Regions from separate parts of the Granulibacter bethesdensis genome, predicted to be linked through region 4. Evidence: riboswitches for the same ligand, from Rfam matches in the RefSeq annotation. Region 4 holds a riboswitch; each other region holds the start of a gene.
What was found. Region 4 has a riboswitch for cobalamin ahead of cobW (cobalamin biosynthesis protein CobW). Riboswitches for the same ligand answer to the same signal wherever they lie in the genome.

Region 1 (8,108 bases), 820 kb from region 4:
TTCTGCTGGTCCGGCACGGACTGCATCTGGAAATCCTGTTCGATCGCGACCATCGCGTCGGTCGCAATGATAAAGCCGGTATTGCCGATCTGATTCTTGAATCCGCCCTGTCCACCATCATGGATGCGGAAGACTCCGTCGCCGCGGTGGATGCGGAGGACAAGGTCGAAGTCTATCGCAACTGGCTGGGTCTGATGCGCGGCGACCTGACCATCCGGTTCGAGAAAAACGGTGCCTCGGTCGAACGTAGCCTGCATCAGGATCGGGTTTACACCACGCCTGATGGCAGCGGCAGCCTGACGCTGCCCGGTCGATCCCTGCTGCTGATCCGCAATGTCGGTCATCACATGATGACCGATGCGGTTATGCTGGACGGGGCAGAGGTGCCGGAGACCATTCTGGACGCATTCATCACCAGCCTGATCGGACTGCATGATCTGCGCGGCCGGCCCGGCAGGCGCATCACCAACAGCCGAACCGGCAGCCTGTATATCGTGAAGCCGAAAATGCATGGGCCGGATGAGGTAGCCTGGGCAGGGCGTCTGTTCAGCGCGGTAGAAGATGCGCTGAATCTGCCCCGCAACACCATCAAAATGGGCATCATGGATGAGGAGCGCCGGACCAGCCTCAATCTGGCGCATTGCATCGAGGCAGTCCGCAGCCGGGTGTTCTTTATTAATACGGGCTTCCTGGACCGCACCGGAGATGAAATCCACACCAGCATGGAAGCCGGTCCCATGCTGCGCAAGAACGATATGAAGCAGACGGCCTGGTTCGTGGCCTATGAGAATGGCAACGTGGATACCGGGCTGGCCTGTGGCCTGCCCGGCCATGCCCAGATCGGCAAAGGTATGTGGGCGGCACCCGACAACATGGCGGCGATGCTGGCCGAGAAAATCGACCATCAGCGCGCCGGGGCCAGTACCGCCTGGGTCCCTTCCCCCACGGCAGCCACGCTGCATGCGCTGCATTATCATCAGATCGACGTGGCCCAACGGCAAGCGACCATTGCCAGAGAAGGCGCCCGCACCTCCCTGCACGCTCTGCTGACCCTGCCATTGCTGGAGGAGGCGGGGAAACTCACGGCTCAGGAAATCAGGGATGAGCTGGACAATAATGTTCAGGGTATTCTGGGCTATGTCGTCCGCTGGGTAGATCAGGGGATTGGCTGCTCCAAAGTGCCAAACATCTACAATGTCGGCTTGATGGAGGACCGCGCCACGCTGCGCATTTCCGCACAGCACATCGCCAATTGGCTGCGTCATCGTGTCGTGAGCCGGGAACAGGTCGAAGAAACACTGCGCCGCATGGCCGTAGTGGTGGATGGGCAGAATGCGGGCGATCCCGCCTATCGACCCATCGCACCCGCCTTCGATGGACCCGCCTTTCTGGCGGCATGCGATCTGATCTTCAAGGGCACCGAGCAGCCAAATGGCTATACCGAGTTCGTGCTGCATCTTCGGCGTCGAGAGGCCAAAGCCCGGGCCTGAACAGCGCTCCGATCATTCCGGTTCATGATGAGCCGGGATGATCCCGCGTAACTGCCAGCGTCCACCCCCCGCATTCATCTCAACGCGGGAGAGGGGTGCAATGTCGATCCTCCAGAATGCATCAACGGGCGCACCCAGCGCATGGATGACAGCAGCCCGCATCACGGCGGGATGCGTCACCGCCATGACATACCCACCTGAATGCTCAGCCACGCCATTCAGCCAGTCGGATACACGGCGAAGCAGGGCAGAGACCGACTCCCCACCATGCGGCGCCGCATCAGGGTCTTTGATCCATGACTGCACCGCCTCCTTCATGGTCTGTGCGCAATCGGCCAGAGTTCTGCCGCGCCACGTGCCGTACTCCAGATCCGCCAGCGCTGCTGTTATCTCCATCTGCTCAGCCCGTTCAGGCAGGCGCAAAACCTCTGCCGTCTGCTGCACCCTTAATTCGGGGGAGAGAAACAGCTGCCCCATTCTGGCAGGCAGGGAGGGATTCCATATGGCCAGACGCTGCCTCTCCCGCTCTTCGATCGGCTCGTCGCCTGGAAAGCGTGCCTGACGCGTGGCGTCGGTCGCAGCATGACACAGCAGGATCAGACGAAGCATCCCAGCCTTCTCCCCTTCGCAAAATACGCTTTGCATTGACAGGAAAGGTCGGGATTTTCTACGGTTCGTCCACTGCAAACATATGGAAGCCGGTGTAAATCCGGTGCGGTCGCGCCACTGTAATCAGCCTGAGAGGGCTGAAAGTCAGACCCTGTTTTTGCAGACTCTATCCATTTCACCTGCCGTTTCATCGGGGCGCGCTTCCCCGTCAGGAGTTTCCACCCAATGTCTGCCATTTATTCGACCCTTCCCCGTCCGACCGCCACCCCACTGCCTCGTCCGGTTCCGCTGCGGGATATTCTGCCCTGGACGCTGTTCGGGATGGTCATGTTGCTGGCACTGTATTTCGTTGGCATTGAGGAAGGGGCCACCTCCCTGATTTCCGGCATGTATGTCCATGAATTCGTGCATGACGGCCGGCATCTGCTCGGCTTTCCCTGCCACTGACGCCATTATTCTGACCGTATCATGATCCGGACATTGTTGATCCGGGGCATGCTTGCCGGGTTTCTGGCAGGCATTGCCGCGTTCGGGTTCGCACATCTGTATGGGGAACCGCAGGTGGACCGCGCCATCGCTTTTGAAGCTGCCGCCGAACACGCAGCCCATCACACTCATCATGCCTCCGGCGGGACAGCGGAGGAAGCAGAGGCCGAACCTGAACTGGTATCCCGTACCACGCAGGCCGGGCTGGGGCTGCTGACCGGTGTAACCGTGTACGGGGCTGCTTTCGGTGGTCTGTTCAGCCTCGTATTTGCCGCCATGCTGGGCCGCCTGCCACTTGGTCCCCGTGGCCTGTCCGCCTTGCTGGCAGGATGCGGATTTATCGCCATCTGCCTCGTACCGGGGCTGGTCTATCCACCCAATCCCCCTGCCGTGGGACAGGCTGATACCATCACCGAACGCACCACCCTGTATTTCGAAATGCTGCTGATCTCCCTGTCAGCCATGACGCTGGCCTTCGTGATCCGGCAGCTTTTTGCAACACGCTGGGGAGGATGGAACAGCACGCTGGCCGGGGCCGGTTTCGCTCTGTCAGCCCTGCTTCTCATCGGGCGTGTCATGCCGGTTATCAATGAAGTGCCGGTGACATTTCCTGCTGATCTGCTCTGGCATTTCCGGATCGCTGCCTTCGGCACACAGGCCGTGCTATGGGCGGTGATCGGTATCGGCTTCGGCTGGGTTGCAGAGCAGCAGATACAACTGTCAGCCCGCCCCACAAACCGCTAACCCAGCCCTTTATTCAGCCGCGAGACGGGAGGTCTCATCCTCCCTCTCCACCCCCCAATCCACCAATGGCTCCGGATCCTCCAGATCGAAATGCGGCCGGCCGAGCAGGCTGTTGATGATTGTCCCCGCCCGCCATGCCATCAGACTGAGCTGAGGTTCGGCAATCCCATGGCTGTGGCGCCCTGCATTCTGGACAAAGATGCGGGCAGAAGCGGGACCATCCCAGACAGCCGAAAAATCGGGCCGCAATGTGTACCGCCCTTCTTCATCCAGTTTGAGACGCTTCTGGAGCAATCCGAAACAGGCTGGCACGGCTGCCTTGTATCCGGTTGCACAGATGACCGTATCCCCGGTGACCTTATCCATCTGACCATCGAGGTGATGACGCAGATGCAGGGTGATCCCTTCTCCCTGACGCCTTGCAGCCTCCGCCTCCCGATACGGCATCAGCCGCACGAAATCGCGTCGGCCATCAAGGTGGCGGATCTGGTATAGCGCGCGATAGATCTCGTTCAGTGTGGTCGGGGAAGCCCCGTCACTTGCCAGTTTCTGCGCGGCCACATGACGGGCACGCAGATCAGGCGACAGTCCATGGAAGCGCGCGACATAGGACGGCGTAAAATATTCGTTGCTGAAAGCGACTTCATCCAACGATGAGAAATTCATCCGGCGCGTAATCCAGGTAACCTCCCCCACACGGTCTGGCCCCCGACGCAGCAAATCAAGCACGATTTCCGCACCGCTCTGCCCCCCACCGACCACAATGACATGGCGACCCGTGTAATCACGGTCTTTCTCGGCAAAACGGGATGTATGCAGGCACATATCTTCCAGACCAGCCGCCCAGCGCGGCAGATAGGGATGATGCCCGGTTCCGATCAACACATTGCGCGATCTGACTTCTCCATGGCGGTGCGTCAGCACAAAGTGACGGCCATCGAAATCAACCGACTCAACGGGGGTTCCGAAGTGCAGCGATGGAAGCTGTGCTGCAACCCAGCCGAGATAATCATCGAATTCCCGGCGATAGATTCCTTCAAATCCCGCTGTGATGAATTCGTAAAACCGGCGCCGCGCCACCAGATAGGAGGTAAAGCTGAACGGGCTGGTCGGCTGTACGGCACTGACCAGATCCTTCAACCATGATGTCTGCAAGGTGACATCAGGCAGCATCATGCCGGGATGCCAGGCAAAGCGCGGGTTGCGATCAAAAAACTGCGCCTGCACCTCCGGCACGCCATCCAGCAGGGCCGCAACACTCAGATTGAACGGTCCGATCCCGATCGCCGCAAGATCCTGCAACGGAGAGTCAGAAAACTGAAAGCGATCCGTCATCAGGCCATACTCCCTGACTGTAAAGCTGAGTATTGGTGCGGGGCATAATTCCAATCGCCGCGAAGTGACCAGTCATCATAAAGAGGATTATGGAGAGACGTTCCGATTTCAGGTTTCGGCCGTACCGGTGTGTCGCCATACCCGATGGAGAAACGGGCACGGTTGATGCAGATACGCATCATGGTCGGGGCAAAAAGATCAAACATCTCAAAACGTGCCGCCAATTCCGGACAGCCGGCCTGATATCGACGGATGACACGGGCGAGACCCTGATAAAAAGCCTGCTCAGGATATCCATCATGCATCAGCAAAGCATCTGACAGGAACCGAAGAACACTGACAAAATGGCCCGTCTGGAGATGATGAATCAGATGCTCGGCCGGACGCCGGCCAACCTGATCAGCCAATCCTTCCGGCAGAGTCTCATGCTCCGGCAAGGCAGGAGTGACGAGATCGAAATCCCCCTGCAAATCCTTCAACGCCACGCCACAGGGCACCCAGTCTTTCAACAACAGCGTGACATTCTGTCCATGGGCGATAAACCCGGCGCCATAGCGGCACATCAGATGATAAAGCGGGACCACGACAGAAGAAAACAACCTCTCAAGCCAGATGTCGCACGGCATGGAAGAACGGCGGATACAGGCCGAGATCAGCGGCACACCATCCCCGCCACTCACCTGCAATGCCCCCAACATGATGGCTCGCTCATCCCCGGCCAGTGATGGCTCAGCACGCTGCCGCCATACGGCGCCCAGTAATTCATGAAAACGGTAGGGAGCCTGAGCAATTTTTCCATATACAATTTGCGGCACTGCATAACCAGCCATATCCCGAAGGATCAGGACCTTCGTATTATGGAAAACAGAATCTTTGGCGACACATTCACTCAGCCATGATGACAGGCCAACACCGGTCAGAATGCCTTTACCAGGCAGGCCACGCCATGCAGACGTATTGAGAATGGTTACCGGCAGTTTGATATCATGCGCCGCCGCTCTTTCGGCATTGGCCAGCGTCCGTAGCGATTGTTGTGGTCGATAAAGATCACCCCTTTCACCCAGTGGTACAATCCTGCCTGATGCAATATCAGCTGCAAAATGCGTCTGGATATAATTCTGCCACTGCCATGGATGCACCGGGATCAGACGATGACTGATTCTGTCAAATCCACGCTCGAACAGAATACGATCAATCTCCCGCAGATCATCAACACGCAGCATTTCCGACAAAAGATCATCTTCGCTGATATCACGCGTCATACCACCAAGGCAGGCTTCACGCGCCACAGCAATCCAGTGCAGGCGGAACACAGGATCATATTCAGGGGCATAGGCGCGCTGATCTTCCAATCCCCAGCCAACCCTGCCTTTCGAGGCCGGCGCTTTGGGATGCCCATCGAGCCTTGCCTGCAAACGATCATTGTCGAGATCAAGCATAGCCGTCGCAGACAGACCATCCCGCCTTCTCAGCAGTTCCATATCGGTTTGCAGTGTGGCGTACAGCTCCTGCAGATACATTGCCAATGTCGCATCACTCATACCCAGTGCAGATTGTGCATCCACAAAAAACTGTGCAGCATCATGGGCCTGACTTTCATCGCCGTTTTCAATCCTGATGATACTATCAGGATCGATCGTCAGCTGCCCCCAGATGCGCAGCTCCGCTTCACACCGGTAACGCACGTCACCAAAGCGGAATATCCATAGTCCGCCGGCTTCTTCCTCGGGATGAAATGCTTCCTCATAGGCCAGTTCAGACAGGGACTTGGCAAGACAGGTCAGATTGACGCGTCGCCACAGGGAAGCATGCAAGGAGGCATGGCGGAGAGCATCCTGACGATCACGCATCACGTTGAATTCATTTGATACAATCATCTAATGCACTCCCTGAAAAAGTGATCACGTGTGCAGGTAATCAGCATCGAACGTTTGTGCGGAAAATCGAACTCGTATTCCAGCTTGTAACCGGATTCCTCACAGAGACGCAGCATATTGCTATGAGCGGCACTCGGTTCCCCAACGACCTTTCGTGTTCGGCAATCATCCAAAAACAGGCAATGCGTGATCGCACGGAACCATGCCAGCGTACGGTCGCGACCAAGATGGCGTTTTTCTCCAACCAGCACATGCCAGCCACGATCATAATCATCGGCATCGTAATGCGGGCCGAGCCTGTCTTCCTTACCCCAATAGATCTCGAAATAGGTCGATGGCTCACCATCCAGTTCACCGATCACGGAGAATGCATGCGGATCAGCATCCATACGACGCAGATAGGCTTCATGCTTTTCAATCGGGCCGGCTTCATCCCAGAATTTTGCCACACGCGGCTGGTTCTGCCACATATGGAACAGTTCGAGATCACGGCCGATATCCAGTGCACGCAAGGTTAATTCATGCCCGGTTATGGCATCACGCCGTCGATAGAACACACCTTTCGGAGCAGGCGGACGTAACGGATGATCACGCCCATCCGCGAGCGCACGACGCAGAAGCGGCTGACGATGCGCAGGTGGACCGGCCTGCCAGAAATCCCGGTGCTGACGATGCCCCTGCCGGTACAGCAAAGCTGTGTTATCCCGTATCTCATGCACCGGGAATGATGCATCGGCAGGATCAGAAACCGATTCAAGAGAAACTGAAAAACAATCAGCCCCTTCTGAAAAAGCATAATCAGCCAGGACATAGATCAGAAAATTTCTGTCCCTTTCCGGCATAGACCAATGCAGGCCGATGGCCTTGGCCATTTCCTCCTCAAAATGAAGGTGCGTATGAGCGACGACAGATCCATTAAGCAGTATGCTCAGTTCGCCTCCTCCCATGATCATGACAGAGCGGCCATGTGCATCCCGGAATGTCCAGACCGGGGCCATATCCTTAACCGGTAGCGCGACCGGATGCTCCAGAACACCACTCATGACTGCACCAGCGGATTTGGAACGGATACATAACTGGCAAGAGGGCTGGCAGTATCTGCGTTTTCGTTGACATCCCTCAGGTATGTCATCACATTGCCTTTCATCCAGATCGACGGACAATCCAGCAGGTAGCGAATCACAGATGGATCACGCAGCCCATCATCGCTCATGGATTGAAGTCTTTGCCGTAAAATGCGTAGAAGTGCCTGTTCCTGTGCGACTCTATCGAGCACAAGTGTATCAAGAACGCCGAATACGGAATTACCGATCAGATAATACCCGATCAGTTGCGGCCCCAATGCGGCATCGATGATATTATCTGTCCATCGTCCCAACTCTGGAACGTAAGTTCGTAGAGTCTCGATCATATCGGTTGCAATGGCCGTGCCCTGGCAATCACGGAACCAGGCCTGTTCGGGCCAGCCATTCCGCAGACCAAGCACGACATTCTGCTGATGGGCACTCATCATCACACCATGACGGGCATGGAGATACAGTACCGGCTCCATCAGAATAGCGAGGAA
Region 2 (8,108 bases), 160 kb from region 4:
CCATCGAAAAGCTGGAAATCAATACCACCCGTGAAGTGGTGACAGTCGGTGACGCGTTTAAACTGCGTGGAACCGGTAGCGAGCAGATTGTGATCGAGGGCGGTTCCGACCGGCTGGATTACGTCGGCGCAGGCATGGCCAGCGGCTCCGTGCTGCTGGATGGCGATGCAGGGGCCTATGCTGGTCGTGGCATGAAGGGCGGTGTATTGCAGATTCTCGGCAGTGCTGGTCCTTATGCGGCCTCCGGGCTGAAAAACGGCCTGATCGAGATTTCCGGCGATGTGGCGGAACGCCTCGGCGCTCCCGCGGCGGGCGAGCAGTATGGCATGGCCGGCGGCATGGTTGTCGTCCGGGGGGATGCCGGGCCGCGGGCCGGGGATCGGCTGAGGCGCGGCGTGATCGTGATCGAGGGCGATGCCGGGGAAGCCGTCGGCAGCCGTATGGCCGCCGGCACGATCGTTGTCTGTGGCGAGGCTCATGGTCTGCCGGGCTATCTGATGCGCCGTGGCACGCTGGTGCTGGGGGCAACGGCGGAGGTTCTGCCAACCTTCATTCCGGTGCATGCGCCGGATCTGGTGTTCACCCGTCTGTTGGTGCGCACGCTGGACCCTGTCAGCCGGAAAGCAGCGCGTCTGGCCAGTCGCGCGGCATCCCGCTATGCCGGTGATGGTGCCGTGATCGGCCGGGGTGAGCTGTTCCTGCTCGAAGCGTGACAGAAACGTCTTTATCACGCGATGCAGCTGACCGGCGTCAGGCTCTGCTGACGGCGGAACAGGCATTGCGGGATGAAGGTGTTGTTGCGTTGCTGGTGCAGGCGCCTGATATCAATGGCAGCCTGCGCACCAAGATCACGCCGCTCCGGTTCTCGACCGAGGGGGAGGCATTCAACGCGATGTTGTATGCCTCCAGCCCGGCGGATGGAGCACCGGTCCATGAGCCGCTCTATGACGGGGTGGTGGGACGGCGGGAGGCTGGCTTCGCCAATATTTTGGCGCTGCCTGATCCTGATACGGTGCGATGGCACCGGTGGGATCAGGATTTCGCCTCGGTTTTTCTGAATACCTATCTGCCTGATGGGTCTCCATGCCCGGTCGATCCGCGTTATCTGCTGCGCTCCCAGCAACGGAGGGCAGAGGAAATGGGGTTCGAGGCGCGGTTCGGGCTGGAATATGAATGCACCCTTTTCCATGCGGATGATGCGCTGGTTCAGGCAGGTCGGTTTGATGCCCTGACTCCGTACGGCTGTGGGGCGGTCAATTATGATCTTCATCGTGACAGGGGTTTTCCTGATCTTGCTGCGGCCTTGATGGCGCGGCTTGATATGTTGGGCATCCGTGTGGCCAGCATTGTCAGCGAATATGGGCAGGGCATTTACGAGATCGCGCTTGGTGCTGAAACGCCATTGCTGGCGGCAGATAATGCCATGCGCATGAAATCGGTGCTGCGTCAGCTCTGTGCAGAGAATGGATTGCTGGTGACGTTTATGGCGCGCTCCCGTCCGCCGGGGTCTGAGAGCGGATGCGGTCTGCATCATCATCAAAGCCTGTGGCGGGATGGGCAGAATGTATTTGCGGATGGAAGAAATCTGTCCGCACTGGGCTGCTCTTATCTGGCGGGATTGCTGTCCGGCATGCGGGATGCGCATTTGCTGTTCCGCCCGACAATCAATGCTTATCGACGCATGGATCGGGAGGCATGGTCACCTGATCGAGCCGATTGGGGCATCGAAAACCGCATGAGCGCTGTGCGTGTCATCCCCGGAGCCACGTCCGGGAGGATGAGGCTGGAGCACCGCGTACCGGGTGCCGACGTCAATCCGTATCTGACGATCGCCGCCATGCTGGCTGCCGGGCTGGATGGCATCCAGAACGCGGCCGTATTGTCTGATGATGTGGGTGATCTGCCGGGTACGATCAAAGAATCTTTGGCTGCATGGGAAGAATCAGAGCGTGCACCACGCTGGTTTGGAAATGCATTCTGCACGCATATGGCGGCAAGGGGGTATGCGGAAGCAAGAGCCTTCGAGCAGTGGCTGATGGCACATGTGACGGGATTTGAATACCAGCGTTATTTCCATAGCGTATAAGCGAGAAAGCGGACGATCATGATTTGATCGCCCGCTTTTATTTTATTTCGCCGGCTGCGTAAGAGTATTACGGAGCGCCTGTGCGGCAGAAACCATATTAACCAATGCCGGCCTGACCTCTTTCCAATGGCGGGTTTTCAGTCCGCAATCCGGATTGACCCATATCTGTTCCGGCAAGAGATGTTTCAGAGCCTTTTGCAGGAGCTCTGTGATTTCAGTGACACTTGGAATACGGGGGGAGTGGATATCATAGACACCCGGCCCGATTTCGTTTGGATAGCGAAAATCCGTGAATACATCGAGCAGCTCCATTTTAGAGCGCGATGTTTCAATAGAGATGACATCGGCATCCATCGCGGCAATAGCATCGATGATATCGTTGAATTCAGAGTAGCACATATGGGTATGGATCTGGGTCGTGTTTCGGACACTGCTTGATGACAGGCGGAAGCAGGAAACAGCCCAGCCCAGATAATGTTGCCAGTCGGAGGTTTTGAGCGGCAATCCTTCACGAAAAGCGGGTTCGTCAATCTGGATGATTTTGATTCCTGCTGCTTCCAGATCAGAAACCTCATCACGAAGCGCCAGAGCAATTTGCTGGCAGACCTTTTCGCGAGGAATGTCGTCACGCACGAACGACCATTGCAGCATTGTCACCGGTCCTGTCAGCATGCCTTTGACGGGCCGCTCTGTCAGAGACTGCGCGTAGCAGGCCCAGTCAACCGTCATGGCATGGGGACGGGAGACATCGCCGAAGATGATCGGCGGCCGCACATAGCGCGATCCATAGCTCTGGACCCAGCCATGTGCCGTGAAGGCATAGCCGCTCAGTTGCTCGCCGAAATACTGTACCATGTCATTACGTTCGAATTCTCCATGGACCAGTACATCAATACCGGCCTCCTCCTGCCACCGAATGGCCTGTTCGGTTTCCTGACGCAGAAAAGCGGCATATTCCTCGCTACTGATACGCTGTTTCGCGTGATCGGCCCGTGCCTTACGCACAGCATCCGTTTGTGGAAAGGAACCGATTGTTGTCGTTGGGAGCAGGTTGAGTTTCAGTGCTGCGCGCTGTTCCTGCACCCGTGTAGAGAATGGAACCTGCCGTTTCGCCATTTCAGGCGAGATGGACGCAATCCGGCTCCGAACAGATTCATTATGCACCTTTCTGGAGGATCTGCGATGTGATGCCGCATCTGATGATGCTGCAAGAGCATGGGAAACGACATCACGCCCATTTGCCAGAGCCAGACCGAGCGTCGTCAATTCCTCCATTTTCTGCACGGAGAAAGCAAGCCATTGTCTGACTTCTGAATCAAGACCGGCTTCAGCCTGTAAATCAACTGGCACATGCAGCATTGAGCAGGATGTTGCAATCTGTACCCGATCCTTGCCCAGTTTTGCCACCACGGGTTCCAGTTGATTGAGCTTTGCCGCCAGATCAGTGCGCCAGATATTCCTTCCATCGATAACGCCTAATGAAAGCACCTGATGTAAATGCATTGCCGACAGCACATGATCAAGCTGTTCCGGTGCGCGCACCAGATCGAGATGCAGACCGGCGACGGGGAGTGTACGAACCGTGTCCAACATATCGACAATGCTGCCGAAATAGGTGGTGAGCATGATGTTGAGGGATGGCAGCGCCTGCTGCAGCGTATAATACGCATGACGCAATGCTGCTTTCGTAACGGTGTCCAGATCAAGCACGAGGCATGGTTCATCCATCTGAACCCATTCTGCGCCAGCATTGTGAAGCTGTGACAGAATCTCGATATAAACGGGAAGCAGTCTGTCGATCAGCGAAATCGGATCGAAATTGCCGTCCCTGCTTTTACTGAGAGTCAGAAACGTAACCGGTCCCAGCAGCACCGGGCGTGTTTCCAGACCGAGTGCTCTGGCCTCCAGATACTCATCGAGTGGTTTGGAGGAACTCAGTGCAAATCGCTGATCACGATGCAGTTCCGGTACCATGAAATGATAGTTGGTGTCAAACCATTTGGTCATTTCAAGCGCGGGGACAGAAGCATTTCCACGCGCCATGGCAAAGTAAGTGTCGAGTGAGACCTTGCCGCCGGTCCATCCATAATGCTCGGGGATTGCTCCGACCATCACGGTGGTATCGAGCACATGATCGTAAAGCGAAAAATCGTTCGACGGTATTATGGTTATGCCCAGACCATATTGTCTGGCCCAGTTTGCCGCCCGTAAAGCGGCGGCGGTTTTTTGAAGCGCATCGGCATCGGATGCGCCTGACCAGTAGGATTCCAGCGCAGTTTTCAGTTCACGGCGCGGACCGATCCGCGGCACGCCGAGCGTACTGACTGGCAGAGAAGAAAAAGACATCGGCTTACACTCCAGAAAATGGAAGCAAAGGCCGAGCGGACGCATGCAAGGTTACCCGTGATCACGGATTGGAAAACGGGCGTGCAGGCGCACCACCGGGACACCCCGCCCAGGGACGACTATGGTGTCGTGGCAGGTCTCCTGGCTCACGGGTCATCGCCTGCGATCCTGTCTTCCCGAGGCGGAAGCCTCAGTGACGTCGGTGGATGCAGGCTCGCCGCTTACAGTTGCGGGGGCAGCTCCGGCTTTGCTGATGCGCACCGGATTCCCTCTTGGCTCCGGCGTTCGTCTTTGACGGACCCGCAGAACCACGACCAGGCATGCATAGGAAAAAGAATCTCATCAGTCAATGCGGATATAAATATGTCTTTATGTAAATTTTAGCAGCACACCAGATTGATGGTTTTATTGTTATGTTATAACATAACGATCTTGTTTTCCGGCTTCGCGGCTGGTGTGAGGGTTTGCCATGACGAGTTTGTGCCTTTCTTCCGCGTCTCTCGCCCGCCCGCGTTTCCTTTGTGATGAGCCAGCGCCGGACATCAGCCCGTTCTGTGAGAAAACAGCGCATCGCATCGTGGCTGCCGCGTTAAAGAATGGGGCGGCTGGTTTTTTCCCTCGCCAACTGGATGATGTGGTGGCGCACGCGCTGGAATATGCGCCTGATCGCAGCCTGCCGGAAATGCGTGTGCTTGGGCCTTCGTCAGGAATGGCAGCTGCGGTGGAGGAGGTCTGCCGGGATGCAGCTTTCGGTCCGGACTGGCTAAGGGTCTGGCTGGCGCAGGATATACTGGCGCTGGGGCGTCTGTTTCAGGCCATCACCGGGGCCAAGGAACTGCTGGTACGGCTGGAAGCCATTCACACTGATGCTTGCCGCCGCTTTCATGCGGATCATGTCCATCATCGCCTGATCTGTACGTACCGTGGTCCGGGCACACAGTGGATTCACCCGGATATGGCAACAGAATGGGAGCAGGGGAAGGCATGGCCTGTTTCTGCTATTCGTCAGGTACAGACTGGTACTGTGATCATCATGCGGGGCCGCCGGGCGGAAACGGCGCAGAAACCAGCCTTGCTGCATCGGTCTCCGCCTGTCGCGGGCAGCGGCATCACAAGGCTGTTTCTCGCCATTGATGATGCCACTGACCATGACAACGGTGATGATATTATTCCGGAATGATCCAGGGGGTCACATACTGCATGACGACAACGATAATGCCGAGCACCAGTGTCAGGATGATGCTGTGCCAGAAGGTGCGGGCCAGGACCGCGCCTTCCTGACCTTTCAGATTGGTGGTGGCAACGCCGGTGGCGATATTCTGTGGGGAGATCATCTTCCCCATAACGCCTCCGGAAGAATTAGTCGCGGCAAACAGTACAGGATTCAGATGCAGCTGATTGGCGGCCACGACCTGTAAATTCCCGAACAGCGCATTTCCGGATGTATCGCTTCCGGACAAAAACACGGCAATCCAGCCGAGAAAGGCGGAGAGGATAGGAAAAGCCGGTCCTACCGACGCAACGGCCAGACCAAGTGTATAGGTCATGCCTGAGTAATTCATCAGATAGGCAAGGCCGATGATCAGCGAGACGGTCAGAATGGCGATGCGTGTCTGCCGCCATGTTGCAATCATGGCATCGAGGAAGCCGCGCGGTCCGATGCCAACCATGAGCGAGGTCAGGATGGCGGCCAGCAGAATGGCCGTACCACTGGCCAGTGGCTGAAACACCCAGCTGGCTGCATAAGGTTTGCCATACAGGGTTATAAATACGGCATGATCCAGTCCTGGCCAGGGGATTTTATGTGCCCCGATCTCAAAGATGCGTAATGACGTCCAGATGATCACTACGGCGGAGACGGTGAGCCACGGCAGCCAACCCTGCCATGATGGTATCGGTGCGCGATCGGATTGCGCTTTTGCGGCGGTCTGGCTGCGATCAATACGGAAAGCAGGATCAGGTTCAGGCTGCCATATCCGCAGGAAGCCGATCGTAGCGGCAAGGGCGGACAAAGATGAAAGAACGTCGGTCAATTTGTAGTCGATGAAGTTGGAAGAAACGAATTGTCCCAGTGCAAAGCTGCTGCCTGATACAAACAAAACCGGCCAGAGCGCACGAACCGAGCGCAGGCCACCATAAACGACCATCACATAGAAAGGCAGCAGCAGGGCCAGCAGTGGCAGCTGCCGCCCGACCATGGAAGCCAGCACGGTGTCAGGCAGGCTGGTGACTTGCCCCAATACCGTCACCGGTGCCCCCAGCGCACCGAAAGCGACGGGTGCGGTGTTGAAGATCAGGGTGTAGGTCAGGGCTTCGATTGGCGGAAAGCCGACCAGCACCAGCAAGGCGCTGGTAATGGCGATGGGGGTGCCGAAACCGGAAACGCCTTCCATCAGTGCTCCGAAGCAGAAACCGATAACGATCAGAACTACCCGCCGATCATCCGGCAGATGGTCGATCACCCAGTCGCGGAATGCGTCGAAGCGTCGTGATTGAACAGCGACATTATAGAGTACAAGCGCGTTGAACACGATCCACATCACCGGCCACAGCGCGAATGTCATTCCGGCGGCGATGCTGTTGAACGCGATGCCAGGTGGGCATTGCCAGATCAGAACGGCGCAGAGCAGCCCAACGACCAATCCGGCAAGGGAGGCCTGCCAGGCTGGCCGCCGCACGACGCCGAGCAGGATAAGAACAGTGGCGATGGGAAGGATCGCCACCAGAAAAGACAATGGCAGGCTGTCCGAAACGGGCCTGAGAATTTGCTGAAACATGCTAAGGAATTGTCCAGTCCTGTGCTGAAGGATGGGCTTCAGTGGATGGGTTGCGTGTGGAGCGGCACGGGAAAAAATCGAATGTCCGTATCATGGTATTTCTGGCAGAGGACAAGGCTATTCAGCCTCCACAAGAAAAGAATTGGGACGGAGACTGGTTCAGTGTGCTGTATCCGGGTCAGCGCCGGTCCGGCAATCTGTGCGTAAGGCATCGATTGCCTGCATGTCGGTGGCATCCAGACTGAAATCGAACAGAGCGATATTGTCTTTTATGCGTGATGGCGTAGCTGATTTCGGGATGAGCGCGCTGCCATTCTGAAGATGCCATCGCAATACGATCTGTGCGGGACTACGTTGATGTCTGGCGGCAATAGCCGCAAGCTTTTCGTCATGCAGCATGCTTCCGCGCGCCAAAGGACTCCATGCCTGCGTCACGATGCCTAATGAGGCATGAAAGGCCCGCAAGGCGGGTTGAGGCAGGGCCGGATGTAACTCCACCTGATTGAGACAGGGTATCACGCCCGTTTCATCAATCAGGCGGCGCAGATGTGCGGGCTGAAAGTTGGCAACGCCAATCGACCTTACCCTGCTTTCTTTCTGTAAGCGTATCAACGCCCGCCATGTGTCTACATAGCGATCACGCGCAGGCACAGGCCAATGGATCAGATAGAGATCCAGATATTCAAGCCCCAGTCTTTCCATACTGAGATCAAAAGCATGCAGGGTCTGATCATAGCCCTGATCGTCATTCCAGAGCTTGGTAGTGATGAACAGTTTGCTGCGAGGAACGGAGGCGGAAGCAATGGCAGCTCCTGTCTGCTCCTCATTGCCATAGAAAGAAGCAGTATCAATCAGCCGGTATCCGGCTTCAATAGCGGTATGAATAGCCGGTTCGACCT
Region 3 (8,108 bases), 420 kb from region 4:
CGCAGGCGAAGGCATTTGCCAGTTCCTGTTTCTACGCGGCGACAGCGACTGCGAGACCAGCTATGCCGACAAGGCAGGCAAATATATGGGACAACGGGGCGTCTCCCTGCCCCGTATGTAAGGTGCTCTATTCTCGCACGGCACTCTCATCTGCCATCCCGGCAGGAATAATCGCGTCATGAACGGAGCTGGCTGAAGAATATGGATCGGATCAGGATTCGCGGCGGGCATCCGCTGGCCGGGGAAATTGCTATTGGAGGCGCGAAAAATGCCGCTCTTCCGGTCATGGCCTGCGGTCTGCTGACGGATGACAGGCTGGTCCTGAACAATGTTCCACGCCTTGCCGATATCGGCACCATGAAAGCATTGATCGAGCAACACGGTATCACTGTGGAACGGCTCGATCCGCTGGGGCGCATCCTTTCCCTTGGCGGCCAGATCACCAATACCGAGGCTCCCTACGACATTGTGCGGAAAATGCGCGCCTCGGTGCTGGTACTCGGGCCGTTGCTGGCTCGTTGTGGAGAAGCCCGCGTCTCTCTGCCCGGCGGCTGCGCCATCGGCACACGTCCGGTGGACATGCACCTCAAGGGGCTGGAGCAGATGGGGGCCACCATCACACTGGAAAGCGGCTATATCGACGCCCGGGTTCAGGGCCGCCTGCACGGGGCGGATATCGTGCTGCCGATGCCCTCGGTCGGGGCCACGGAAAACCTGCTGATGGCGGCGAGTCTCGCGGACGGCATCACCACCCTGCGCAATGCCGCACGGGAGCCGGAGATAGAGGATCTCGCCCACTGCCTGATTTCCATGGGTGCCAAAATCGAAGGGATCGGCACCGGAGAATTGCGGATCGAGGGCGTGAAGCACCTGCATGGCGCTGAACACAGTATCATTCCGGACCGGATCGAAACCGGCAGCTATGCCTGCGCTGCGGCCATTACCGGCGGCCGCCTGCTGCTGCGCAATGCCAGGCTGGATCATCTGGGTGCAGTCGCCCGCACTCTGCGGGAGGCCGGGGTCGAGATCGAGGAACAGGACTCCGGCCTGCTGGTCAGCCGCCGCAACGGCCTGCATGGCGTCGATGTGATGACCGAGCCGTATCCCGGCTTTCCGACCGATATGCAGGCCCAGTACATGGTGCTGATGTCGGTGGCGGAAGGTGCCTCCATGGTCACTGAAACGATTTTCGAAAACCGCTTCATGCATGTGCCGGAACTGAACCGGATGGGTGCCCGCATCAACGTCCACGGGGCCTCCGCCATCGTCCGCGGAGTATCCCAACTCTCGGGCGCTCCGGTCATGGCAACCGATCTCCGCGCCTCCCTGTCACTGATCCTCGCCGGGCTGGCCGCGGAGGGGGAAACTATCGTCAACCGCGTCTATCATCTCGACCGCGGGTATGAGAGCGTGGCTGAAAAACTTTCCGCCTGTGGGGCTAATATCGAACGGATCAGCGGGTAGACATCAAGCTAGATTTTCTGATCATGAGCAAATTTTTATTGTTGGTAAGATACCATGCAGATCGAAAAGCTAATCGAGAATATAACGGATCAGTTATATCAAGCAAAATTCGTCACTATACCGGATATTATTTCGGATTGGCTGTCTGAAAGTAGCGGTTTAAGCGGAAAAGACGTTCTTGAGATCGGCTGCGGCGAAGGAACGATGGCACTTGGCATGATGCTTCGCAAAAAAGCCAAGCGCGTTGTCGGAGTTGAAGTCCTTGATGTATTTGAGCAGTGCCTGCCTATGGCACAAGCTCAATTGGGTATCTCGGAGCTACCTTCTGATTTACATCTCTGCAAGATTCTTCCAGGTGCCGATCTGAGCATATATGGAACATTCGATGTCGTGTACAGCTGGTCTGTGTTTGAACACATTGCCCAGGACATTTTTCCTTCCGTCATGCGTTCAGTGTTTAATGTTCTTAAGCCTGGGGGGCATCTGTTCATACAAATTGATCCGCTTTATTACTCGGCACATGGTTCACATTTGACCCCATGGCTTGTTGAGCCATGGTTGCATCTGACACTCCAGTCCGATGAGTTCCGGCGTCGCCTGCTGAATGCACCACATACCTCAGCAAAGGTCAGAAATGAGTGGGCTGTTTACATTCCTCTGGACGCGGATAAAGCAACCGAACGCGCAGCACTCTTGGAAACTTATGAAACTCTTAATCGTCTGACAGCCCCTCAACTACGTAGTATTGCTGAAGCAACAGGTTTCGAGGTGATCCGGGACTATCGCACAACGACCGATCTGGAAGTCCCGCCTCATCTGCTGGAAATTTATCATCGCGATGTTCTGATCACCGATCAGATCGTCATACTTCTGCGCAAGCCAGCCGCTGCCTGACACTCTTTGGGCCAGCGGAATTTTGCTGCTGTCTTTCCCGTAACATTCCGCTAAAGAACCGTTCGCGACGGTCCCGCGCGAGCGGGCGAGAAAGGGAATGCCGTGCGCTGCCTTCGGGTAGCAAGTCGGCAGCTGCCCCCGCAACTGTCAGCGATGAGGTGTTCTCCATGCCCCTCTCCGGTTTCCAGCCGGGATGGGCTGCCACTGGATCGGAATGATCCGGGAAGGCTGGAGCCATACCGCTTTCACATCGCGAGCCAGGAGACCTGCCGTCGTCAATGGATCACAACCATCCGGGCGGGGTGTCCCGGAGATGGGGGACATGATGACGAAAGACCAGTTCCGACGCGCAGAGCGTTCCGGAGCGGCAGGCTACGCGCATGCCGGCCGCAATATCACCAGAACCAGATTGTCCAGCCTGTTGCCGCTTGCTTTTGCAACACCTTGCCTGCTGCCATCGCCTGCGGCTTTTGCGGCGGCGGCGAATGAGGGTGACTCTCTGCCTGCCCTGTCAGTGCAAGGGCAGGCCGTGACGAGTGAAGCCACCGGCACACTCTCCCTGAACCAGACCAACACCACCGGAAGCCGCCTGGGTCTCACGCCCATGGAGACCCCGGCCAGCGTCGATACGCTGGAGGGCGACACGATCCGCACCCGTGGCGATCTGCGCGTCGATGCCGCCGTCAGCCGGGAGGCAGGCATCACCATGATCGGCACACCGGGCAATGGCGGCACCGCGCTGAGCGCTCGCGGTTTCACCGGTCAGGCCGCGGTGATGCAGCTTTTCGACGGCGTCAGGCTCTATCCCGGTGCCGGCACCGTGACCTTTCCCTTCGACACATGGAGCACCGAGCGGCTGGAAGTGCTGCACGGCCCGGCCTCCGTCATCTACGGCGAGGGCGCGGTGGGAGCAGTGGTCAACGTCGTCTCCCGCCAGCCTTTCGAGGGAAAAATCCGCAACGAGGTCGCAGCGCTGGTGGATACCAACCTCACCCGCCGTCTGGCGCTGGATAGTGGTGGATCGCTGAGCCGAACCCTCAGCTACCGGCTGGATATCGCCGGGCAGATGTCCAGCGGCTATGTCCAGCGTGGCAATTCGGACAGTCTGGATCTGAAGGGCGCACTTCGCTACCGGCCCAGTCAGGATTTCACTGTGACGGTCTCTCATGATCACGCCATGCAGGACCCGATGCGGTATTACGGCATTCCGCTGGTGCGTGGATCGCTGGACCGTTCCCTGCGCGACCAGAACTATAACGTCCAGAACAGCATCCTGCATTATGAGGATGACTGGACCAATCTGCATGCCGAATGGACACCAACCGCCAGCCTGACCCTGCGCAACATCGCCTACCGCCTCTCCACAAACCGGCATTGGGTGAATGCGGAGAATTATCGCTATCTGCCTGCCAGCAACATGGTGCAGCGGGATGGTTACCTCGATCTGACGCACCAGCAGGAACAATATGGCGACCGGCTGGATGGCACCTTGCGCCATACGCTGTTCGGTCTCGGCAATACGCTCGGTGCCGGGATGGAGGTAAACTACATCAGTTTCAGCCGGTTCAGTAACGCGCCCTTCGGTGGGCTGTCACAGGTTCCGCTCGACAATATCAATCCCGGTTTCTTTATCAATCTGGCCGGAAACCGGAAGGATATTCAGACCACCACATGGCAGGTCGCTCCGTTTCTGGAAGACAGGCTTCAGATCACGCGCCAGATCTCCATTCTGGCCGGGGTGCGGTTCGATCATCTGGACCTGCATAACGCGATGCCCACCACCGGAAAGCCATTCGATAAAACCTATGATGCTCCGACATGGCGCGTTGGGGTGGTCTATCAACCCGTGCAGACTCTGTCTCTCTACGGACAGTATTCGACCAGCGTTCTGCCCCCCACCAGCACGCTGATCACCACCAACCTCGCCAATTCCGCCTTTGCCCTGTCGCATGGCCGTCAGGGGGAGATCGGGATCAAGCAGGCTCTGGCCGATGGCAGGCTGCAATGGACCCTCGCCGCCTATGACATCACGCGGGATAATCTGCTTTCGGCTGATCCGAATAATCCCGGCATCATCCAACAGATCGGGCAGCAATCCTCGCGTGGGCTGGAGCTGAATGTCAGCGCCTCCATCACCCCCCGCTGGAGCGTCAATGCCAATGGCAGCATTCTTCAGGCGCGGTTTGACGATTTTACGGAAACATCCGGCGGTGTGCCGGTCTCACGCAATGGCAACACGCCACCCAATGTCCCCCTGCAAACCGCCAATCTCTGGACGGAATGGGCATTCGCACCACGCTGGCAGGCCCAGGCCGGACTGCGCTTTGTCGGGAGGGCGTTTGCCGACAACGCCAATGCCAATGCGCGCCCGGCCTATACCGTGGTCGATCTGGGTCTGAACTGGCAGCCGGTCGATCAGTTGAGTCTTGCGGCACGGGTCTCCAATCTGTTCGACACCGCCTATGCCGTCACCACCTATGGCAGCCAGCAATGGATATTGGGGCTGCCGCGCACGATCACATTCGCGGCCAATGTGAAGTTCTGATCCCTCAGAGCAGCCGGGAGACCGCTTTTTCCAACTTTTCCGGCTTGCAGGACGGGGCATAGCGGGCCACTGGCACGCCGTCCCGTCCAATCAGGAATTTGGTGAAATTCCACTTGATGCGCCGTGTCCCAAGCAGGCCACGGCATTGACGGGTCAGATAGTCGAACAGCGGATGGGCATTGGTGCCATTGACCTCCACCCGCGCAAACATCGGGAAACTGACGCCATAGTGCGTATCACAAAAAGCCCTGATCTCCTCACTGCTGCCCGGCTCCTGCGCGCCGAACTGATTGCATGGGAAACCCAGCACCACGAAGCCGGAAGCAGCACAACGCTGGTAGAGCGCTTCCAGCCCCTGATATTGCGGGGTAAAGCCACAACGGCTGGCCGTATTGACGACCAGCGCCACCTGCCCACGCCAGCGCGACAGCGGTACGACCTGTCCATCCAGCATGGTCGCCTCAAAATCATAAAGACTGGTCATTGCTGTCTCCGCCCTGGTTCAGGATGGGATAAACCCGCTCTCTCCATCAGGCCAGAGGCGACCGGATGGCTGTATTGCGCCTGATAGCCCGCAATCAGGTGTCATGCGGCCTTTTCCCGCCGCGTCTGCCGGTGTAGACGGCGCGCATGACCGTTCCGCTGACAGCCGGTGACGCTCCCGGCACCTCTTTCCATTCTCCGGGTACCGCCGTGTCGGCAGGGGGCGGGGATAGCACCGCCATGCTGGATGCACCGCTGGTGCTGGCCCTGCCGAAAGGCCGTATTCTCGCCGAATGCCAGCCTCTGCTGGATAAGGTCGGGATTCATCCCGCGGCCGATTATGCGGATGAAAGCAGCCGCCGCCTGCGCTTTCCGACTCATGATCCGGCATTGGACGTGGTGCGGGTACGTCCATTCGATGTAGCCACTTTCGTCGCCTTCGGTGGTGCGCAAATTGGCATTTGCGGTGCCGATGTGCTGATGGAATTCGACTATCCGGAAATCTACGCGCCACTCGATCTGAAAATCGGTGCCTGCCGCATCAGCGTGGCAGAGCCGGTGGCAACAGCCGGGCAGGACAATCCGAGCACATGGTCGCGGGTGCGGGTTGCCTCCAAATACCCCAACATTGCACGCAGACATTTTGCCGCCAGCGGTGTGCAGGCCGAAATCGTTCACCTGAATGGTGCGATGGAACTGGCCCCGAGCCTGGGCCTGTCGCGGGTGATTGTGGATCTGGTCCAGACCGGCTCCACCCTGAAAGCCAATGGGTTGGTGGAAACGCAGGTCATCGCCGATGTCACCAGTCGGTTGATCGTCAACCGCACCGCCCTGAAAACCCGCCCGGAGGCAATCGGCAACTGGATTGCCCGCTTCCGTGCCGCCCTGAACGCCTGAGCGGAGAGCCAGAATGCAGCGTTTTGATACGCGCGCCACGGATTTCGAGGCCCGTTTTGCAGCGTTTCTGAATTCTCCCCGTGAAAGCGGCGCCACCGTCGATCAGACAGTGGCCGCAATTCTGGCCGATGTCGCCACACGCGGTGACGAAGCCGTGCTGGACTACACAGCCCGTTTCGACCGCCTTACCCTGACAGTAGAGACAATGCGGGTGCAGGAGGCGGAAATAGACACCGCCATTGCCCGCGTCCCCTCCGACCAGACCGAAGCTCTGTCACTGGCGGCAAAGCGCATCGAGCGGTTTCATCGCGCCCAGATGCCGCGCGATCTGCTGCTGGATGATGAGGATGGCATCACGCTCGGCATGCGCTGGAACGCGCTGGATGCGGTCGGGCTGTATGTGCCGGGTGGCAAGGCGGCCTATCCGTCCTCCGTGCTGATGAATGCAATCCCGGCTCGCGTGGCAGGGGTGGAGCGCATCGCGATGTGCGTTCCCGCGCCGGACGGGGTGCTGAATCCTCTGGTGCTGGCGGCGGCACGCCTGTCCGGTGTCTCTGAAATCTACCGGGTCGGCGGCGCTCAGGCGGTGGGAGCCTTCGCTTATGGTACCGCTACGATCGGGCGGGTGGATCGCGTGGTCGGTCCCGGCAATGCGTATGTTGCCGAAGCCAAGCGGCAGGTATTCGGCCGGGTGGGAATCGACAGCATCGCCGGTCCATCAGAAGTCGTGGTGCTGGCCGATGCGGCCCAGTCTCCGCGCCGGGTTGCTGTCGATCTGCTGGCACAAGCCGAGCATGACGAAGCTGCGCAATCCATTCTGATCACCATCGACCCGGCCTTTGCCGACGCCGTGGCGGCAGCGGTGGAACAGGAAATTCCCTCCCTGCCCCGCGCCGCCATTGCCGAGGCCAGTTGGCGCGATCACGGCGCGATCATTCTGGCACGGGACTGGGATGAAGCAGCCCGGCTGACTGATCGTCTGGCTCCGGAGCATCTTCAGATCATGACGGATGATCCTGCCGGCCTGTTTGCCCGTATCCGCCATGCCGGCGCAGCCTTCCTCGGCAGTTTCTGCCCGGAAGCGCTGGGGGATTATGTTGCAGGCCCCAATCACGTTCTGCCAACCAACCGGACGGCCCGCTTTGCCTCCGGCCTGTCGGTGTTCGATTTTCTGAAGCGGACCACCTGGATCGCCGCCGAGGAAAGCGGATTGCAGCGCATTGGCCCCGCCGCTGTGACATTGGCCGAGGCCGAGGGTTTGCAGGCCCATGCCAGAAGCATCGCCCTGCGACTGGGGCAGTGATCCCTGCCACGCTTGTTTGCTGTTGCTTTTCTGCCATCAGGCATCCGACGCGGACCTGCCCCCCGCATGGTTTCCTTGACGTGGAGGCCGCCGCGCCCCATGTTCCGCCCGCAATCGACACAATTGAAGAGTTCTGATGTCTAAAGAGGACATGATCGAGTTCAGCGGCACCGTCATGGAGCTGCTCCCCAACGCGATGTTTCGCGTCAAGCTGGACAATGAGCATTCTATTCTGGCTCATACCAGCGGCAAGATGCGGAAGAACCGTATCCGCGTGCTGGCAGGTGACCGGGTCAACGTCGAAATGACGCCCTATGACCTGACCAAAGGCCGCATCACCTTCCGCTTCAAATAAGCGGGCGGGTTCCTGACGTGATGCCGGACCAACCGGCCACCGCGTACCCGCTTGTACTGGCCTCCGCCAGCCCTCGCCGGGCGGCCCTGCTGGCCCAGATTGGGGTCATACCGGCCCTGACCCTTGCCACCGACATCGACGAAAGGCCCCTTAAAGGGGAGGTTCCA
Region 4 (8,108 bases):
GGCGGCATAGGCATGGCGCGGCGGTAAATCAGGATCGTGGTAACCGGCCTTACGATCCAGCCGCTCCCCGCGATCCGGCTGCACCGCCATCATGATATGGCCGCACTGCACGACCCGAAGATGGAAACACCCGTTTACGACGGAGGGATCATCCTCCGCGGCGCCCCATGCCTCTTCCATACGAAGGCGGGTCACCTCCGGCAACGTCATGAACAGAGACTGATATTCTGACAGGCTCATGATCGGATCAGGCGGCGCCAGACAGAGCATTCTTGCCAGCATAACCTCGTCGGGCAGTGTTTCTCCCGTCCGATATCCGGCCTTCTTCAGGTCATCGAGCATGGCCCGCAAGCTGGCAATGCTGTCGAGACCGACCGCATGCGCCGACTGCCCCTCCGCCCCCGGATAATCGGACAGCACCACCGCGATGCGTCGATCCTGCCGCCCCGTCTGCGCCAAACGCGCCCAGCCCAGTGCCCGGTCCGCCGCCATGGCGATACCGGCCTCGTAAGGCATATGCGCCGCCAGAGCAGCGCCATCCAGAGCCTCGCCATCCTCTGTCACGGTCAGGCTGGTATCCTGCTTGAACGATACCACGCCGCCCAGCAATCGGCCATCATATTCCGGCAGCACGACCTGCATCGCCAGATCGGACTGGCTCAACCCCCGTGTCGATTCCTGCCAGGCCGGACAGGTGGACGCGGACAGGACCAGCTGAATCACCGGCGCATCGGCTGCATCCAGTGGCGATGTCCCGTCCTCCCCGATCCGGGCTGAGAAACCAGTTGCATTCAGCACGACATGCGGACGCCACAGGCGCAGATGCTCCGCCGCGGAACGGGCGCAAGCAGGATTTTTCAGGCTGTCGATGAACACCGCGCTGACGCTGAAGCCTCGTGCGTGCAGGGCTTCCGTCATGGCTTCGACCGGGGCCATGTCTCCCGCCAGCCAGTAGGAGCGGTAGAACACCAGAACCGCCCTCAGCCCATCGGCCGCATGATCCCGGTCCTCCCGCCAGATGCCGAAGGACGGTACCTGCCGGACCGGCCATGCCTCATCAACTCCCTTGCCTGACAGCGACGTCATTACGCGCAGGGCAAAGCCGAGATTCTCTGGACCACCATGCCGACAATACATATCCAGACGGGTCCAGACCTCTTCCCGCACGGTGCCGAGAGCAAGCCATGCGGCTTTCGCCTCCCGGTCCGGCGGCCTGCCATCACCCGGAATGACTGCAAACGGAATCGCGCGGTTCCGGCACAGCGCAGCCAGTTCCTCCAACCCGTAACGCCAGTATTCTGCCCCGCCCAGCAGACGCAGCAGCACGGCACCCGACCCGGCCACGGTCTGCTCCAGATAGAGATCAACCGACATCGGATGACGCAGCCGGGCCAGATTGGCGAGGCGTAGCGTTATCCCCTCCACAGAGACATCCGCCCATCCGGTCCGGGCCGCGCCAAGATCGCTGTCGGAGAAGGACAGAAACACCACATCGCCCGGACTCTGGCCCAGCTCCTGCGCCTGATCCGCCTGCTCCAGTGACCGCGTTTCCCGGACCAGCAGATGCATCAGGCAGGCACCGGAGCGCCCAGACCGCTGTTGATCAGCGATGCCTCGATAGCAGCACGGTCCAGACCATTACGACCGATGATGACAAGCTGCCCCTGCCGCACCTCACCTGGCTTCCACAGACGATCGAAAGACTGGCGGAACCGTGTGCCAACCCCCTGCACCACGCCGCGCATGGGCCTGCCCTGCACCGGGACGAACCCTTTCATACGCAGAATGTCATGCGCCTCCGCCAACGGACGCAGCAGGGCGGCCACACGATCCAGATCGTCCTGTTCTTTCAAAGGAACGACGAAGCTTTCGAAATCATCGTGTTCATGCTCGCCATCCACGCTGTCATGATGCGATGGCCGTGCAGAAAGATCGTTCTCCGCCGCGGCATGCAGACCCAGCAGCACGGCGGGGTCCACCTGTCCTTCTCTGGTGGCGATCACCTTGACCGCACGCGGCAGATGCCGTTCCACCTCTTCCCGCACTGAAACGAGCGTCGCATCATCCAATTGGTCGGCTTTGTTCAGCAGCACGAGATCGGCCGCAGAAAGCTGATCCTCAAACACCTCGGCCAGCGGATTGTCATGGTCAAGATTCGGGTCCTCCGCACGCTGCCGCGCCACTTCCTCCGGATCATCGGCGAAGCGACCTGACGCCACGGCAGGGGCGTCCAGCACCGTCACCACGCCATCCACCGTTACCCGGCCTTTCACACCCGGCCAGTTGAACGCTTTCAGCAGAGGCTTCGGCAGAGCAAGGCCGGAGGTCTCGATCAGGATATGCTCAGGTGGCTGGGCGCGGCCCAGCAACGCCTCAATGGTTGGCAGGAAATCATCGGCGACCGTGCAGCACAGACAGCCGTTGGCCAGTTCGACGATATTATCCTCGGTGCAGCCCTCGATGCCGCAGCTTTTCAGCAGATCGCCATCAATTCCAAGAGAACCGAACTCATTGACGATGATGGCAATACGACGACCGCGCGCAGCACTCAGCACATGCCGCACCAAAGTCGTTTTGCCCGCGCCGAGAAATCCGGTCACGATGGTCGCGGGAACGGGAGAGGTAATGGCCATGACTATTCTTTCTCGCACAGAATACGGTCGTCCAGAGACCGGTCAGGGTGCGCGAACAGATAATCGCCTCCAGACCACTGGCCTGAAGCGGAAAGACGATCCCGGCGCACCCCGCGCGGTTTCGCGATCCGGACGATGGCAGGTCTCCTGGCTTACGGATCAGACGTATTCCACCTGCCTTCCCAATCCCGTATCCGGGATCAGTGGCGATACGGTGCTCCGGGTTTATTCTCCGGAGCAGACCGGGCAAAACACTCTCCGCCTACAGTTGCGGGGGCAGCCGCGACATCGCACAACCAACGGACGGGCCGGAGCATGTGCTGGATCGCGTTCCCTTTTCATTTTCCGGCACGGAGATCGGTCCGCACGGAAAAACCATCGTGCAGGGATTTAGGAGCCGCCGCCTGATGAAGTCAAACATGATCATGCCGAATGCGGCGGCAACAACGCGCTGGCCGCATGCGACCCTGATCATCGGCGGCGCACGATCCGGGAAAAGCCGCCATGCCGAGGCGCTGATCACCTCTCTGCCTTCCCCATGGCGCTATATCGCCACCGCGCAGGCCTTCGATGCGGAGATGCGGACGCGGATTGCCGCACATCGCGCCGCACGGCTCGCTGGCTGGGAAACCGTCGAGGCTCCGCTGGATATCGCCACAGCCCTGATCGAGCATCCGGCACGCCCTGTGCTGGTGGACTGCCTGACCCTGTGGCTGAGCAACCTCATTCTGGGCGAACATGATCTGCCAGCCGCTATGGAAGCATTTGAAAACGCGCTGACACACCGCAACGCCTGCACCATTCTGGTTGCCAATGAGGTCGGGCTGGGCATAGTCCCTGACAATGCGCTGGCACGCCGCTTTCGCGATGAGGCCGGATTGCTGAACCAGAGGATCGCGGCAGGCGCGGATCGCGTGCTGCTGATCGCGGCAGGGTGCGCCCTGCCGCTCAAACAGCCTGATGGGGGAAGCCTGCGATGACGGAAACACCGGGAACCGGGACGGAAGAAGAACGCCGCCACCGGGACAAGATGGCCCATCGCAAGGCGGTGCAGGATGCCGAGGTTGCCTCCAAGACACAGGAAAAAGGGCTGCTGATCGTCCATACAGGGCCGGGCAAGGGCAAATCGACCGCCGCCTTCGGTCTGATGCTGCGCAGCCTGGGCCGAGGCAAACGATGTGCTGTGGTGCAGTTTATCAAGGGGGCCTGGTCAACCGGAGAGCGCGACGCCCTGACCGCGTTCGGAGACCGCATCGAATGGCACACGATGGGCGAGGGCTTTACGTGGGAAACGCAGGACAAGGCGCGCGATATCGCCGCCTGCCGCCGGGCCTGGGATCAGGCACTCAGCCTGTTGCAACGCTCCGACATCGACCTGCTGGTTCTGGATGAGCTGAATATCGCCCTGCGCTACGACTATCTCACGCTGGAAGAAGTGTTGCAGGGGCTTTCCACCCGCCCTCACATGCAGCATGTCGTCATGACCGGGCGCAATGCGAAACCTGGTCTGATCGAGGCCGCCGACCTTGTCACCGAAATGACCGCCGTGAAGCATCATTTCTCCGCCGGGGTAAAGGCGCAGGAAGGAATCGAGTTCTGAGCCGTGCCCTCATGATACAGGGAACCGGCTCCTCGGTCGGGAAGTCCCTGCTGGTGGCCGGGCTGGCCCGTGCGCTCACACGGCGCGGGCTGGTCGTGCGCCCGTTCAAGCCGCAGAACATGTCCAATAATGCCGCCATTGCCGCTGACGGTGGTGAAATCGGCCGGGCACAGGCTCTCCAGGCCCGCGCCTGCCGGATCAGCCCTTCCCATCACATGAATCCCGTCTTGCTGAAGCCGCAAAGCGAGATCGGCACGCAGATCGTGGTGCAAGGAAAAGTCCATGGTCAAGCCACAGCCCGGGCCTATCAGGCCATGAAGCCACAGCTTCTGGGGGCCGTGCTGGAAAGTTTCGGCATTTTGCGGGAACAGGCCGACATCGTACTGGTGGAAGGGGCTGGCAGCGCCTCTGAAATCAATCTGCGTGCAGGCGACATCGCCAATATGGGCTTTGCCCGCGCCGCTCATGTTCCAGTGATCATTGCGGGTGACATAGATCGCGGCGGTGTCATTGCCGCGCTGGTCGGCACCAAAACCGTGCTGGACCCGGACGATGCCGGCATGGTGCGCGGTTTTCTGGTGAATCGCATGCGCGGCGATCCATCGCTGTTCGCGGAAGGGATGCGACTGATCGAACAGCAAACCGGCTGGGAAGCGCTCGGACTGGTACCGCATTGCGAGGCCGCCCGTGCCCTGCCGGCCGAAGATGCCGCGGATCTTCTGCGCGGCCTATCAGCCCCGACAAGACTGGGAAACACCGTCATTGCCGTGCCGATGCTGCCGCATATTGCCAATTTCGATGATCTCGATCCTCTGACCGCCGAAGATAGTGTGACACTGGTCATGGTGCCGCCAGGACAAGCCCTGCCAGTGGCGGATGCGATTATCATTCCGGGATCGAAAACCGTCATCGCCGATCTGGCGGCTCTCCGTCACCATGGCTGGGATATCGATATTCTGGCGCACCGGCGCAGAGGACGGAGCATCATCGGTCTGTGTGGAGGCTATCAGATGCTGGGGCGTGCTATTCACGATCCGCAAGGGTTTGAAGGGCCCGCCGGCAGCGCCGCCGGGCTGGGGCTGCTGGAGATCGAGACTGTGCTGGAGCCGCATAAAATTCTGACCCCGCGCAGCGGTCATCTCTTCAACCATGATGTGCCAGTCAGCGGCTATGAAATGCATATGGGGGTCACGACCGGCGCAGGATTGCGGCGCCCCTTTCTGTCGCTCGGTCCCGATGCGCCGGAAGGATGCGTGTCAGCAGATGGGGTGGTGGTGGGAACCTATCTTCACGGTCTGTTTCATGGGGGAGCCTTCAGGCGTCACCTGCTCGAGACCCTTGATGTGAGCAGCCATGGGGGCGATCACGAGGATGCTGTCGAGCATGCTCTTGATGCGCTGGCCGACCATATGGAGGCGCATGTCGCTATCGACCGGCTGCTGGCCCTGTCAGCATGAGATGCGGTTCAGCCAAACGCCACGGCAGCGATCAGGGTCAGCAGCACAAGCAGCCAGAGCAGCAGACAGGCCCGACGAAACAGCCCGAGTGCGCGCAGGATATTCCCCCCATCAGCGTCCTTGCGGCCATGCCCCATCCAGGCATCCTCAACCGCGACACCATGATACAGCCGGGGACCCGCCAGACGCAGTCCGAGCGCACCGGCCATGGCGGCCTCCGGCCAACCCGCATTGGGGGAACGGTGCAATCCGGCATCCCTCCTTATCGCGATGAAAGCCTCCGCCCGCCGCTGGCCTGCTGCAAGGGCAAGACACAAAGCCGCAAGCCGGGAGGCAGGCAGATTCACAAGATCATCCAGACGCGCCGCCGCCCATCCGAACATGGCATAGCGGGGCGACAAGTGGCCGATCATGCTATCCGCCGTGTTGATGGCCTTGTAAGCAACAATACCCGGCAGCCCCGCCAGCAGACACCAGACAGCAGGCGCCACCACTCCATCGGAGAAATTCTCGGCCAGGCTTTCGATGGCCGCACGGGAAATGCCGGCCTCATCCAGCGCCGCGACATCACGCCCCACGATCATGGCAACAGCCTCCCTGCCACCGGACAGGCCATGACGATGCAACCCCTCCGCCACGGCAGCGACATGCTGATACAGGCTTTTCTGCGCGATCAGGGCCGAAACCGGCAGGGCAGACATCAGCATGACGCTCCAGAGCGGAAACCAGCGCAGAGCCAGATACGTCATGCCGATAGCAGGCAGCACTGTGACCGCCAGCAGCAGAATCATGCTCACAATCCCGAACACTCTCCGCAAGAGCGGGGAAAAAGCAGGTCGGTTGCCAAATCGCTCCAGCAGCGTGATCAGAGCGCCAATCCACTGCACCGGGTGGCCAAGCCAACGCTGAAGCAAGGCTGGATATCCGAAGCCCGCATCAAGACAGAGCGCCACCAGCAGGATCAGCGCATGCGCCGGAAACAGGGCATGCCAGAAGGAAGAGCCGTCGAAATGCATCATCCGGGATGGGGTGCCGCGTGAGCATCGGAAAAGCAAGCCTTCCATCTCATGGTGGCCGGATCTCCGCCTTTCGCCGTTCCAATCCCGATGCGCCGACCCCGGTGCTGGATCTCTCCACCGGGATCAATCCCTTCGCCTACCCTCTCCCCGCATTGCCCGCCCATGCATGGAGCGCCCTGCCCGATCCCGATGACCTTGCCACACTGGAACGGATCGCGGCCGAGCAATACGGTGTCGCCGATGCATCCCGGGTCGTGGCCGCCCCCGGATCACAGAGCCTGATCGGCTTGCTGCCGCTCTGCCTGGGCGGTCAAAACCGGATCGTGAATATTGTTGGCCCTACCTATGCAGAACACGCAGCATCCTGGGTGCTGCATGGGCACCGCATCGTCCAGACATGCAGCTTCCCCGATCCAGATCAAAAATTGGAAGCCAGCATCAGCATTGTCTGCAATCCTAATAATCCCGATGGTACACGCTACACACTATCCGATCTGTACATCCTGTCTGATCGCATGGCTGATCGGAACGGATGGCTGATCGTCGATGAGGCCTTTGCCGATTTGGAGAGGGGAATCAAAAGCATTGGCACGATACAGCATTCTGCCGCCATTGGTCTTCGTTCTTTTGGAAAAGCCTATGGCTTGGCGGGGCTGAGGCTTGGTTTTGCGATTTTACCGCCAGACCATGCTGATTTTCTGCGGCGTATTTTGGGGCCGTGGCCGGTCTCTGGTGCTGCGATCACCATTGCCCGAGCAGCCCTGATGGATCATGCGTGGCGGCAAGCAACCATGACGCGTCTTGAGGCAGCGACGGAACGTCTGGATGCGTTATTGATTTCAAAAGGGTTCGAGATTCTCGGGGGAACCAGCCTGTTCAGACTAACCCGTCACCCGGACAGTATGATGATTTATGACCGGCTGAATAAAGCGGGTATCATGACAAGGCGCTTTGATTGGGATGATCGCCTGTTCCGTTTCGGGTTGCCCGAAAGCAACCATGACTGGAACAGGCTTGATCACGCATTGAGCTAAAATAAAGATGAGATCAAAAGAAATAAAAAGCCCGGTGCCCGAAGGCACCGGGAAGTGGTTGGAAATATCATGTCCCAGGGAGGACATGCCTCGACGATTTACTCGACGGCAAACACCGTGAGCACACCGCCAAGCTGCGTGTAGCTGGACAGAGCCTTGTAGGCACCGACCGCACCCAGACCTTCGGTGTCGCCCGCCAGACCAGCGGCCATACCGATACCGGCCCAGCCACCGACGCCGGACAGAACGGCGATGTATTCCTTACCCTTATGTTCGTAAGGCGTGACATTGCCGATGATGCCAGACGGGGTCTTGTATTTGTAGAGCAGCTTGCCGTTCTTGGCATCGACTGCCTTCAGGAAGCC

Region 1: linked by a shared signal. The riboswitch ahead of GbCGDNIH6_RS11845 (CbtB domain-containing protein) and the one ahead of cobW (cobalamin biosynthesis protein CobW) in region 4 are both predicted to bind cobalamin.
Region 2: linked by a shared signal. The riboswitch ahead of metE (5-methyltetrahydropteroyltriglutamate--homocysteine S-methyltransferase) and the one ahead of cobW (cobalamin biosynthesis protein CobW) in region 4 are both predicted to bind cobalamin.
Region 3: linked by a shared signal. The riboswitch ahead of GbCGDNIH6_RS05355 (TonB-dependent receptor) and the one ahead of cobW (cobalamin biosynthesis protein CobW) in region 4 are both predicted to bind cobalamin.

Annotation. Positions count from the first base shown of each region.
Region 1 is NZ_CP018192.1:2,621,238-2,629,345, forward strand. Features, by position in the region: gene GbCGDNIH6_RS11835 (malate synthase G) at 1-1,490, shown strand, start outside; gene GbCGDNIH6_RS11840 (histidine phosphatase family protein) at 1,503-2,099, opposite strand; adenosylcobalamin (AdoCbl) riboswitch at 2,172-2,262, shown strand; gene GbCGDNIH6_RS11845 (CbtB domain-containing protein) at 2,325-2,546, shown strand; gene GbCGDNIH6_RS11850 (CbtA family protein) at 2,568-3,329, shown strand; gene GbCGDNIH6_RS11855 (lysine N(6)-hydroxylase/L-ornithine N(5)-oxygenase family protein) at 3,339-4,664, opposite strand; gene GbCGDNIH6_RS11860 (IucA/IucC family protein) at 4,664-6,541, opposite strand; gene GbCGDNIH6_RS11865 (GNAT family N-acetyltransferase) at 6,538-7,584, opposite strand; gene GbCGDNIH6_RS11870 (IucA/IucC family protein) at 7,581-8,108, opposite strand, start outside.
Region 2 is NZ_CP018192.1:907,202-915,309, forward strand. Features, by position in the region: gene GbCGDNIH6_RS04070 (formylmethanofuran dehydrogenase subunit C) at 1-713, shown strand, start outside; gene GbCGDNIH6_RS04075 (glutamine synthetase family protein) at 710-2,086, shown strand; gene metE (5-methyltetrahydropteroyltriglutamate--homocysteine S-methyltransferase) at 2,129-4,432, opposite strand; cobalamin riboswitch at 4,547-4,760, opposite strand; gene GbCGDNIH6_RS04085 (DUF1826 domain-containing protein) at 4,902-5,612, shown strand; gene GbCGDNIH6_RS04090 (L-lactate permease) at 5,599-7,209, opposite strand; gene GbCGDNIH6_RS04095 (aldo/keto reductase) at 7,369-8,108, opposite strand, start outside.
Region 3 is NZ_CP018192.1:1,169,578-1,177,685, reverse strand. Features, by position in the region: gene dcd (dCTP deaminase) at 1-121, shown strand, start outside; gene murA (UDP-N-acetylglucosamine 1-carboxyvinyltransferase) at 202-1,464, shown strand; gene GbCGDNIH6_RS05360 (methyltransferase domain-containing protein) at 1,519-2,358, shown strand; cobalamin riboswitch at 2,410-2,646, shown strand; gene GbCGDNIH6_RS05355 (TonB-dependent receptor) at 2,681-4,903, shown strand; gene GbCGDNIH6_RS05350 (glutathione peroxidase) at 4,908-5,387, opposite strand; gene hisG (ATP phosphoribosyltransferase) at 5,627-6,283, shown strand; gene hisD (histidinol dehydrogenase) at 6,297-7,586, shown strand; gene infA (translation initiation factor IF-1) at 7,723-7,941, shown strand; gene GbCGDNIH6_RS05330 (Maf family nucleotide pyrophosphatase) at 7,962-8,108, shown strand, end outside.
Region 4 is NZ_CP018192.1:746,874-754,981, reverse strand. Features, by position in the region: gene cobN (cobaltochelatase subunit CobN) at 1-1,569, opposite strand, end outside; gene cobW (cobalamin biosynthesis protein CobW) at 1,569-2,633, opposite strand; cobalamin riboswitch at 2,754-3,028, opposite strand; gene cobU (bifunctional adenosylcobinamide kinase/adenosylcobinamide-phosphate guanylyltransferase) at 3,041-3,613, shown strand; gene cobO (cob(I)yrinic acid a,c-diamide adenosyltransferase) at 3,610-4,233, shown strand; gene GbCGDNIH6_RS03385 (cobyric acid synthase) at 4,245-5,690, shown strand; gene cbiB (adenosylcobinamide-phosphate synthase CbiB) at 5,699-6,706, opposite strand; gene cobD (threonine-phosphate decarboxylase CobD) at 6,727-7,743, shown strand; gene GbCGDNIH6_RS03370 (methanol/ethanol family PQQ-dependent dehydrogenase) at 7,842-8,108, opposite strand, start outside.